Regions from separate parts of the Streptomyces laurentii genome, predicted to be linked through region 2. Evidence: riboswitches for the same ligand, from Rfam matches in the RefSeq annotation. Region 2 holds a riboswitch; each other region holds the start of a gene.
The links. Region 2 has a riboswitch for cyclic di-AMP ahead of ABZ693_RS32890 (M23 family metallopeptidase). Riboswitches for the same ligand answer to the same signal wherever they lie in the genome.
Positions count from the first base shown of each region.

Region 1 (3,267 bases), on a different contig from region 2:
GGGAGAGCGGGAAGACGTGCAGATCGGATGTGCCCAGCCGGCGAAGAGAAGTCATGAGTCGATTCAACCCCTCGCGCGGCCGGGCCTGTTCCGCTGGAGCGCCCGGGCCGGGAAATCCGGCACTCAGGCGCTCCCGTTCATTCGGCCGAACGGATGACAGGCGGGGCAGGCAGGGCAGATGAAGCAGGCAGAGCGGACTGGGCAGGCGACAGACGGTCAGATGCCCAGGCCCTTGGAGCGGAGCCAGGCCGCCGGGTCGAGCCGGGAGTCCGACGCGGTGTGGACCTCGAGGTGGAGGTGCGGGCCGGTCACGTTGCCGGTCGCGCCGACCCGGCCGATGGTCTCGCCGGTGCCGACGGACTGTCCGGCGCTCGCCGTCATCGAGGACAGGTGGCAGTACCAGACCTCGGTGCCGTCCTCGAGCTCCAGGACGATCCGGTAGCCGTACGAGCCGGACCAGGCGGCCGACTTGACGGTGCCGCCGTGCACGGCCTTGACCGGCGTGCCGGTGGGGGCGGCGAAGTCCAGGCCGGTGTGGTAGCCGGAGGACCACATCGAGCCGGCCTCGCCGTAGGTGGAGGTCAGCGTGTACGAGGAGGTCGGCAGCGCGAAGCTGGCGGCGAGCTTGGCCAGCCGCTCGGCCTCCGCCTTCGCCGCGGCCTTCGCCGCGGCCTCGGCCTCGGCCTTCTTCTTCGCCTCGGCGGCCGCCTTCTCGGCGGCGTCGGCCTTGGCGCCGGCCTCCTTGGCGGCCTTCTCGGCCGCGGCCTTCTCCGCCTCCGCCTTCTCGGCGGCGTCGGCGGCGGCCTGCTGCTGCTCGGCCTGCTGGAGGATGCGGGCGCGCAGCGCCTCGCCGGCGTCGCTCGAGGTCTGCGTCCGGGCCTGCGTGCCGGCCTCGTCGGCGGGGGTGGTGTAGGTCAGCGCGGTGAGCGGCTGGGTGGCGGCGTTGCCCGCGGCGGTGGCGGCGTTGCCCTGCTTCTCGTCGCCGCTGCCTATCAGCTTGCCGACGCCCGGGAGTTCGGACACGTCGGGCAGGTCGACGTCCGGGAGACCGACGTCCGGGAGGGCGATGGAGACCGGCGGCTTCTGCTGCGCGGTGGCCAGGCCGCCCGCGCCGACGGCGGCGATCACACCGACGCCGAGGACGGTGGAGGAGCGGGCGAAGTTGGAGCGCTTGGCGACGCGGTGCCGGCCGCCGGAACGGCTCTGGGCCCGCAGAGAGTCCTCAGTGGGGTTCCACTCCTCCGTCACCCCGTCCGTGGTGTCGTATCCACCGGGACCGTCGTAGGACGCGAAGGGGCTGTGCGGAGTGGGGGGGTTGGAGGCCACGGAGGCGCTCTCCTTTCCTTCCTTCTCGCCTACCGGGTTAGCTGACGGGTTCGGAGCAGGAAGGTCTCCTACGGGTGTGTCGCACGGGTGCGACAGGACCCGATTCACCCCAATTGGTGGTTCCCCGGTTCCCTGACGGGATTCGGCGCATGCGCACGGTGCCGCCTCTTGCGACGGCTGGGACGACCGCGCTGCGTTATCGAACGTTAATAGACGCGGGCGACGGATTCCAAGCCGTCCCCTGTGATCGTTCATGGGAATGGGGTGGATTGGCCCGAGTTGACCACCCTTCAGAAAGGTTTCGGCATGCATTAATTATGTGACAGCACTTCAGTTGTTACCGGAGCGAGATCCTTCGACTACGCCCTGTCATCACTTTTCGTCGCCTCTTCGCAAGCTTCTTCGCAAGCTTCTTCGCGAGCTTCTTCGCCGGCCTTTCCTCGGCCTTTCACGACCCCTCGGACGGCCCATTCGACGGCCCGTCCGACGCCCTGCCTGACGGGCCAATCGACGGGCCGATCGACGACCTGTCCGACGGTCCGTCCGCCGGCACCACCGGCATCGTCCGCCGCCGCTCCGGCTCCCCCGCCCCGGGCCGGCCGACCGCGAGCAGCGCCATGTCGTCCGTCGTCGCGCCGCCCGTGTGCCGGCGGACGTCCGCCACCAGCGCGTCCAGAAGCTCCTCCGGCCCCGGGAAGATCCGTCCCGTCAGCCGCTCCGCCGGGTCGTAGAAGACCCCGTGCGCGTCCCGCGCCTCCGAGAGCCCGTCCGTGTAGAACAGCAGGGTCGCGCCCGGCGGATACGGCGTCTCGTCGGCCCGGTCCGGCCACTCGGCCACGTCCCCCAGCCCGAGCGGCAACGCCGGCTCGCTCGGCCGGAGCGGCAGTAGCCCCCCGTCCGCGTACAGCAGCAGCGGCTCGGGGTGCCCGCGGTTGATCACCCGGACCAGCCCGGCGCATCCGCCGGGCCCCCACGTTCCGCGGGGCTTCTCCCCCGCGCCGGGGAACTCGGCGAGGACGGCCGTGGTGAACCCCTCGAACGCGTCGAGGTCGTCCCGCCGTTCGCCCTCCCGGGCCAGCGCCCGTTCGAGCCGCGCCGCCACCCCCGCGAGCGTCGCCTCCTGCTCGGCCGCCTCCCGGAACGCCCCGATGACGACGGCCACCGCCTCCACCGCGTCCATGCCCTTGCCGCGCACGTCGCCGACCACCAGCCGTACGCCGTGCGGGGTGTCCTGGACGGCGAACAGGTCGCCGCCGATGAACGCGCCCGCCTGCGCCGCCTCGTACCGCGCGGCGATCCGCAGCCCGCAGATACGTTCCGCCGGCTCGGGCAGCACCGCGCGCTGGGCCGCCTCCGCGATCACCCGGGCCGAGGCCAGCCGCTCGCCGCTGCGCTGCACCACCCGGCTGATCAGCACCGCGAGCGCGGAGACCGTGACGACGGTCAGCGTCTCGGTGATCGAGAGGACGATGTTCGTCTGCTTGTGGAAGAAGAGCAGCCCGGTGCTGGCCAGGACGGCGGCGATCCCGGTCAGCAGGGTCGTCAGGGTGGAGAAGAACGGGGCGGCGACCAGCGGCGCCACCGGGAGCAGGGGCGCCGCCGTGTACATGGGCGGAGTCAGCAGGTCATATGCCACCCCGCCCGCGATCACCAGTGGGGGAAGGGCTCTCAGGAAGCGCCGGGCGCCGCGGTACGGGCCGAGGGCGGCGTCGTCGTCCGCGCGGCCCCATCCTCGCCCCCGGCCACGGCCGGAGGCCTGAGCGCGGCCGTGGCCCGGGCTCCGCCCGCGCCGCACCGCCGCTCGCGCCACCTGTGCTCCTCGTGACCTGTGCTTCTCGTGCTTCGCGGCCCCCGGGTCTCCCCAGGGGCCGCGAGCTTCCCAAGCTCCCTCCCAGAGTGCGGTCAGGCGGTGGCGCCCGGCGACCGCGCGTCCGCCGTCCG
Region 1 is NZ_JBEYHT010000062.1:18,490-21,756, reverse strand. It holds gene ABZ693_RS29445 (aldo/keto reductase) at 1-55, opposite strand, end outside; gene ABZ693_RS29440 (M23 family metallopeptidase) at 217-1,326, opposite strand; cyclic di-AMP (ydaO/yuaA leader) riboswitch at 1,338-1,484, opposite strand; gene ABZ693_RS29435 (PP2C family protein-serine/threonine phosphatase) at 1,775-3,136, opposite strand; gene ABZ693_RS29430 (MFS transporter) at 3,229-3,267, opposite strand, start outside.
Region 1: another riboswitch for cyclic di-AMP. It lies ahead of ABZ693_RS29440 (M23 family metallopeptidase); the one in region 2 lies ahead of ABZ693_RS32890 (M23 family metallopeptidase).

Region 2 (3,267 bases):
CCCTCGGGCGAGAGGTGCAGCCGGTCGTCGTCCCAGGCGCGGCGGTCCTGGACGGACCGCAGCGACCACAGGTCGAGTACCGGGCAGCCGTAGCGGTCGGCGACGGCCCGTACGTGCCCGTTGTACGTGGCGATCTTGCCGCGCAGGTGCTTGAGCAGCGGCACGTCGCGGGTGTCGAAGCCGGTCGCCACCATGACGGTGCCGACGGCGGAGCTCAGGTCGGCGATGGCGCTCTCGAAGCGCTCGGCGACGTCGTCGGGGTCCGTGCCGGGGCGGATGATGTCGTTGCCGCCGGCGCAGATGGTCACCAGGTCCGGGGCGAGTTCCTTCGCCCGCGGGATCTGTTCCGTGACGATCTGGTCGAGCAGGCGCCCCCGTACGGCCAGGTTGGCGTAGCGGAAGGCGTCGTCCTCCGGCATCCGGTCGCCCAGCAGGACCGCGAAACGGTCCGCCCAGCCGACGAACGTCCCGTCGGGCCCGGGGTCGCCGACGCCCTCCGTGAAGCTGTCACCGATCGCCGCGTACGACCCGAACGCGTTCTTGTCTCTGGTTGTCGAATCGTCTGCCACGGGAGCATCTTTCCCGGACGGATGTGACCTACGCGACCGTAAGGAGGGGTTGACGACGGGTGATATATGCCACCGATAAAGATTCGACCAAATCGGAATACGGGAAAACCCCCGGCGCGGGTGCGCCGGGGGCTTCGGTCCGCCGCCTCGGATCAGACGCTGACGCCGTGCTGCCGCAGGGCGGCCAGCGGGTCGATGTCGGAGCCGTAGTCCGGCCCGGTGCGCATCTCGAAGTGCAGGTGCGGGCCGGTCACGTTGCCGGTCGCGCCGGAGAGGCCTATCTGCTGGCCGCCGGTGACGGTCTGGCCGGCGGAGACGGAGATCGACGAGAGGTGCCCGTACTGGGAGTAGGTGCCGTCGGCGTGCTTGATCACGACCTGGTTGCCGTACGAGCCGCCCCAGCCGGCGGAGTAGACGGTGCCGGGGCCGACCGCGCGGACGGTGGTGCCGGTGGCGGCGGTGAAGTCGACACCGGTGTGGTAGCCGGAGGACCACAGGGAGCCGGAGGCGCGGTACGGGGTGGAGGTGCCGCCGCTGACGGGGGCGCCCCAGCCGGAGGAGGAGGTCGCGCCGGTCGACGCGGACGCCGAGGCCGAGGAGGAAGGCGCGGCCGAGGACCCGGTGGAAGAAGTCCCGGTGGACGAAGACCCGGTGGACGAAGACCCGGTGGACGAAGACGCGGAGGCCGAGGAGGACGCCGGGGCGGCGGTCCCGGTGGCCGGGGCGGCGGCGGTGCGCTCGCCGCCGCGCGAGGCGCGGGCGGCGGACGCGCCGGCGCTCCGCGCGTCGTCCTGCGGGGCGGCAGCCTTCGGCGCGGCGGGGGCCTGGCCGGTGTGCGCGGCGCGGAGGACGAGCTTCGTGCCCGGGAAGATCAGCGACGGGTTCTCGCCGACGGTCTGGCGGTTGTCGCGGTACAGCTGGTGCCAGCCGCCGGCCAGCCGGTGCTCGGCGGCGATCTTGGACAGATGGTCCCCGCGCACCACGGTGTACGCCTTCGCCGGGGCGCCGGCACCGAAGGTGGCGGCCGGGCCCGCGGCGGGAACGGCCGCGGGGACCGCCGCGGCGACGGCGTGCCGGGGCACGGCGGCGGGCTCGGCGGCGTGGGCGCCGGTCGCGCCGATCAGCGGCAGCGCGACGACGGCGCCGCCGGCGCTCGCGGCGGCGAGTCCCCGGCCGAACGGGCGGATCCTGCGACGGCGGTGCTTACCCTTCGCGGGCATGACGAATTCCTCTCCGTCGCCTGCGAGGTGAGCTGTCGGGTTCGGACGGGAGATGTCCGGCCGCGTGGGTACGCGGCTTCACCCCGAGCCGTCCTTCGTGACGCGCCTTTGCGAGCGCCGAGGGACCGGCGTGTTACCTGGGTCCCCCGCTCCTGCCGAGTACGGGTGAGTGCGGATTCCGGGCGGTGGCAGGATTCGGCGGTCCGTCCGGAGTGAACGCGACGCTAGACGAGCGAAGTCGACGGGAACAAGCCGCCGTAATCCCTTTTCCCATGATCGCGTCCTTTCCGGACGGAATTCCCGTCACTCCGCGCCGATGACGGACTCTCGGTTTTCCTTTCCCTGAAGGGAATTGGAAAAGACGATCAACAACGGTCCGTCAGCATATGACGCTGCTCACGTCCGGATTCCCATCTCCCCAGTAACCAGGGCGCGTTATACCGAACCCAGCAATTCGGACAGATCGCTCATCATTACCCCCGAGGGGTGCACCCTGAAGCAGGCCCCGGGATGATGCCGGAATAACGATCCCGAGAGCAGGAGCGACCGTGACGCGCGAGACGACCGAGCCCGAACTCACCGGCGTACGCAACTTCCGTGACCTGGGCGGACTGCCGACCGCGGACGGCCGGGCCGTCCGCGCCGGGCGGCTCTTCCGCAGCGGCCACCTGGCGCACGCCACCACCGAGGACGCGGCCTTCCTCACCACCCTGTCCCTGCACACGGTGTTCGACCTCCGCAACGACGCCGACCGACGCCTGGAGGGGCCGGACGTGGCCCTGCCCGGCGTGACGAACGTGAACATCCCGCTCAGCGACCCCGCCGACGGCAAGGACTTCTGGAAGCTGGTGCGCTCCGGCGAACTGGCGCAGCTGCGCGGGATCCTGGGCGAGGGCCAGGCGGCGGGCCGGATGACCCACTCGTACCAGCGGATGATCGTCGAGCGGACCGCGGAGCACAGCCGGATCCTGCACACGATGGCCGGGGAGAGCGTTCCGGCGCTGATGCACTGCGCGGCCGGCAAGGACCGGGCGGGGCTCGCGATCGCGATCTCCCTGCTGGCGGTCGGGGTCGAGCGGGAGGCGATCGAGGCGGACTATCTGAAGTCCAACGCCCCGCACCGGCGCTACAAAATAGAGCGCAGCTCCACCGCTCCGGACGGGATGTCACCGGAGGTGATGGAGCTGCTGGCCCCGCTCTTCGACGCGCGGGTGGAGTACCTGCGCGCCGCGTTCGCGACCATCGAGTCGACCTGGGGCTCGGTCGACGCGTATCTCCTGACGGGCCTGGGGCTGGCCCAGGAGACCCGTGAGCGGCTCAGGGGACGGCTGCTCACAGGGGCGGCCGCGGGGGCGTGAGGACCCGACTTCCGGATCGGGCCCCCCGGACTCTCGCCCGGCGCCGTTACTGGCCGCCGCCCATCTCGAAGAGCAGGTAGAGGAAGCCGGCGAACAGGTGGCCCGCGATGAGGTAGGCGA
Region 2 is NZ_JBEYHT010000083.1:12,008-15,274, reverse strand. It holds gene ABZ693_RS32895 (SGNH/GDSL hydrolase family protein) at 1-569, opposite strand, end outside; gene ABZ693_RS32890 (M23 family metallopeptidase) at 722-1,789, opposite strand; cyclic di-AMP (ydaO/yuaA leader) riboswitch at 1,794-1,967, opposite strand; gene ABZ693_RS32885 (tyrosine-protein phosphatase) at 2,338-3,147, shown strand; gene ABZ693_RS32880 (DUF6126 family protein) at 3,194-3,267, opposite strand, start outside.

Region 3 (3,267 bases), on a different contig from region 2:
GCGGCCTCGCCTACGCGCCCAGCGCCGACCTGGCCAGCCGGGCCCAGCAGATCTCCGTCGCCGAGAAGGCGTTCGCCGCCGGTGACACCCAGTGGGACACCTGCGCCCCGATCGCCGGCCTCACGCACGACGGCAAGGCACCCGCCGTCGACCCGGGCTCCGGCGCACGCCCCTCGGCGTCGCACCGGCCCGTCGTCGAGTCGAGCCGTACCGACGGCCTGCCGACCGAGGCCCGCGGCGACAAGAAGAGCGACCGCGGACAGAACGGCAACGGCCAGGAAGACCGCGGGCAGTCCGACGGGGACCAGGGCGACCGGGGCCGGTTCGGCACCGGCCTGGGGCAGCCCGGGTACGAGCAGAACGGCAACGGCCAGAACGGCAACGGTCAGGGCGGCGACGGGCAGGGGTACGGTCCGACCGCGCCCGGCTGGTCCGCGGACCCGAACCCGGGCGCGACGACCGGCCCGGCCGCGCCCGACGCCTCCGTCACCCCGACCACCCCGGCGGCGCCCGCCACCCCGACGAGCCCGGCCGTGCCGAGCATCTCCATCGCCCCGGCGCCGACCGGCCTCCTCGCCATCCCCGGCGTCCTCCTGCCCGGCACGCCGGCCGTCCCGAGCACGCCCGTGACCCCCGCGGTCCCGGCGACCCCCGACGTCTCCACGACGCCGTCCACGCCCGGGTCGACCGCCCCCGGCACCGGCCAGGACCGGGGTCAGGAGGAGAGCCGGAAGCAGGGCCAGGGCAATGCCAAGGGCAAGCACCGGGGTGACGCCGCGCCAGAAGAGACGGGCAACTCGGACATCGCGCACGAATCCGGGCGTCACGCCGGGACTCCGGCCGACGCCGCGGGCAAGGGGGAGACTCGCCCCGCCGACGGCAAGGTCGCGGCCGGAAATTCGGTCACAGCGGACAAGGCGGACGAATACATCGTTAGGTCGGGGGACAGTCTGGCGGATATCGCGCGCCGCACCGGCCTCTCCGGTGGCTGGTCCGCGCTCTATGACGCCAACAAGAAGGCCCTCGGCTCCGACCCCGACCTCATCGTTCCTGGTCAGAGCCTCAGCCTGGGTGACCGGGACGCCTTGTCCGACAAGTAGTCAGCGGTCGGTCGCGACCTGAATGTCCGTTATGGCGCAGTGAGACATGGATCTCTCTTGCCGAATGGGCGTGTGACGACCGGGACGCGTGATCGAATCGCCCCTCACCTGCATAAACACCCCCTGACGGAGTGCAAGTAGGGGCGATTTTTCCGGGTTGATGGGCTTTGATCTTCTCCCGGGTCTGTGTCTACGGTCGTGACCGCTCGCCACAGCGGGCCCCGTCGGGCGGTACGCCGAATCCTGCCGCCGGCCGATGGGAACAGTCGTCGCGACAAGCGCCGAAGGCAGGAGCGGGGGACCCAAGGTACGTGCCGGTCCCGGCCGTTGAGACAGACGGCCGAACGACCGGCTTGGGGTGAAGCCGCGTGCAAGGACACGCGGCCGGACAACTCACAGGTCCGAACCCGACAGCTCACCTCGTAGGCGTCGGTGAGGAGAATCTCCATGCTGCTTTCCGGCAAGGGCAAACACCGTCGTCCCTCCAAGGCCACCCGTGTCATCACGCTGACGAGCGTCGCCGGCGTCGCCGTGGCCGCCCCGCTGATGGCCGCGGGCACCGCTTCCGCCGCCACCGCCTCCGAGTGGGACCGCGTCGCGCAGTGCGAGTCCGGCGGCAACTGGTCCATCAACACCGGCAACGGTTACTACGGCGGCCTCCAGTTCTCCCCGTCCACCTGGGCGGCGTACGGCGGCACCGCCTACGCCTCGCGCGCCGACCTGGCCTCGAAGTCCCAGCAGATAGCCGTCGCCGAGAAGGTCCTGGCGAGCCAGGGCAAGGGCGCGTGGCCGAGCTGCGGCGTGGGCCTCTCCGGCGCCGCGTACACCGGCTCCTCCTCGTCCTCCTCCTCTTCCTCCTCCTCGGCGTCGTCCTCCTCCTCGGCGTCGTCCTCCTCCTCTTCCTCTTCCTCGTCGTCCTCGGCGAGCAAGAGCACCGGCTCCGGCAGTGCCACCGGCTCGATGACGCCGAAGCGCTCCACCGAGCAGCCGACCACCCGCGGCACCCAGCGCCAGGCCCCGCAGAGCACCCAGCAGGCCGCTCCGAAGGCCGCCCCGAAGGCGACGGCCAAGAAGACCGTCACCACCCCGACCGGCAAGACGGTCAAGAAGGGCGACGGCGAGTACAAGGTCGTCTCCGGCGACACCCTCAGCAAGATCGCCCAGGCGCACGGCGTCAAGGGCGGCTGGCAGAAGCTGTTCAAGCTGAACAAGGACGTCGTCACGGACGCCGATCTGATCTACCCGGGCCAGCAGCTCCACCTGAAGTGAGCCGTCCCCTGGCGCGGTGAGCCGGCGGTCCGGTGACGCGGTGAGCCGGTGAGCCGGTGAAGTCGGCGAGCCGTCGGGCCGTCGGGTCCTTGAGCCCTTGAGTGCTTGAGTCCGAGCGTCTGTGAGTCGATGAGCCTGTGGGCCGTCCTCTCGCGTGAGCCCCACCTCACACGAGCGGCCACCTCGCGCGGGTTCGGCGACTGTCCCCCGTGGTGACCCCGTGACCCCGTGACTCCGTGACCCCGTGACTTCGGGACCCCAGGACCCGGTGATCCGGCGGTCCCCCCCCCGAAACCGGCCCGGAGCGTGCGCTCCGGGCCGGTTTCGGCCCTTCCGTACCGATCGGTAACCCAGGGGATTCCTCCCCATGTGCATGCCCCCGGGTCCTTTTTCGTCTTAGCGGGCGGGCGCCCGGTGGCCCCGGCCGCCGCGCCGGTTAGGCTCTTGTCGCAAGGCGAACGAGACCTTGCCGCATGCGTCACACCCAGCGTCACATCCCAGAAGGAGATGCTCGTGCCGTCCATCGACGTCGTCGTAGCCCGGGAAATCCTGGACTCCCGAGGCAACCCCACCGTCGAGGTCGAGGTCGGCCTCGACGACGGCAGCACCGGCCGTGCTGCCGTTCCGTCGGGCGCCTCCACCGGTGCGTTCGAGGCTCTCGAGCTTCGCGACGGTGACCCCAACCGCTACCAGGGCAAGGGTGTCGAGAAGGCCGTCCTCGCGGTCATCGAGCAGATCGGCCCGGAGCTCGTCGGCTACGACGCCACCGAGCAGCGCCTGATCGACCAGGCCATGTTCGACCTGGACGCCACCCCGGACAAGTCGTCGCTCGGCGCCAACGCCATCCTCGGCGTCTCGCTCGCCGTCGCGCACGCCGCCTCCGAGGCGTCGGACCTCC
Region 3 is NZ_JBEYHT010000047.1:48,548-51,814, reverse strand. It holds gene ABZ693_RS25680 (transglycosylase family protein) at 1-1,100, shown strand, start outside; cyclic di-AMP (ydaO/yuaA leader) riboswitch at 1,370-1,544, shown strand; gene ABZ693_RS25675 (transglycosylase family protein) at 1,548-2,369, shown strand; gene eno (phosphopyruvate hydratase) at 2,883-3,267, shown strand, end outside.
Region 3: another riboswitch for cyclic di-AMP. It lies ahead of ABZ693_RS25675 (transglycosylase family protein); the one in region 2 lies ahead of ABZ693_RS32890 (M23 family metallopeptidase).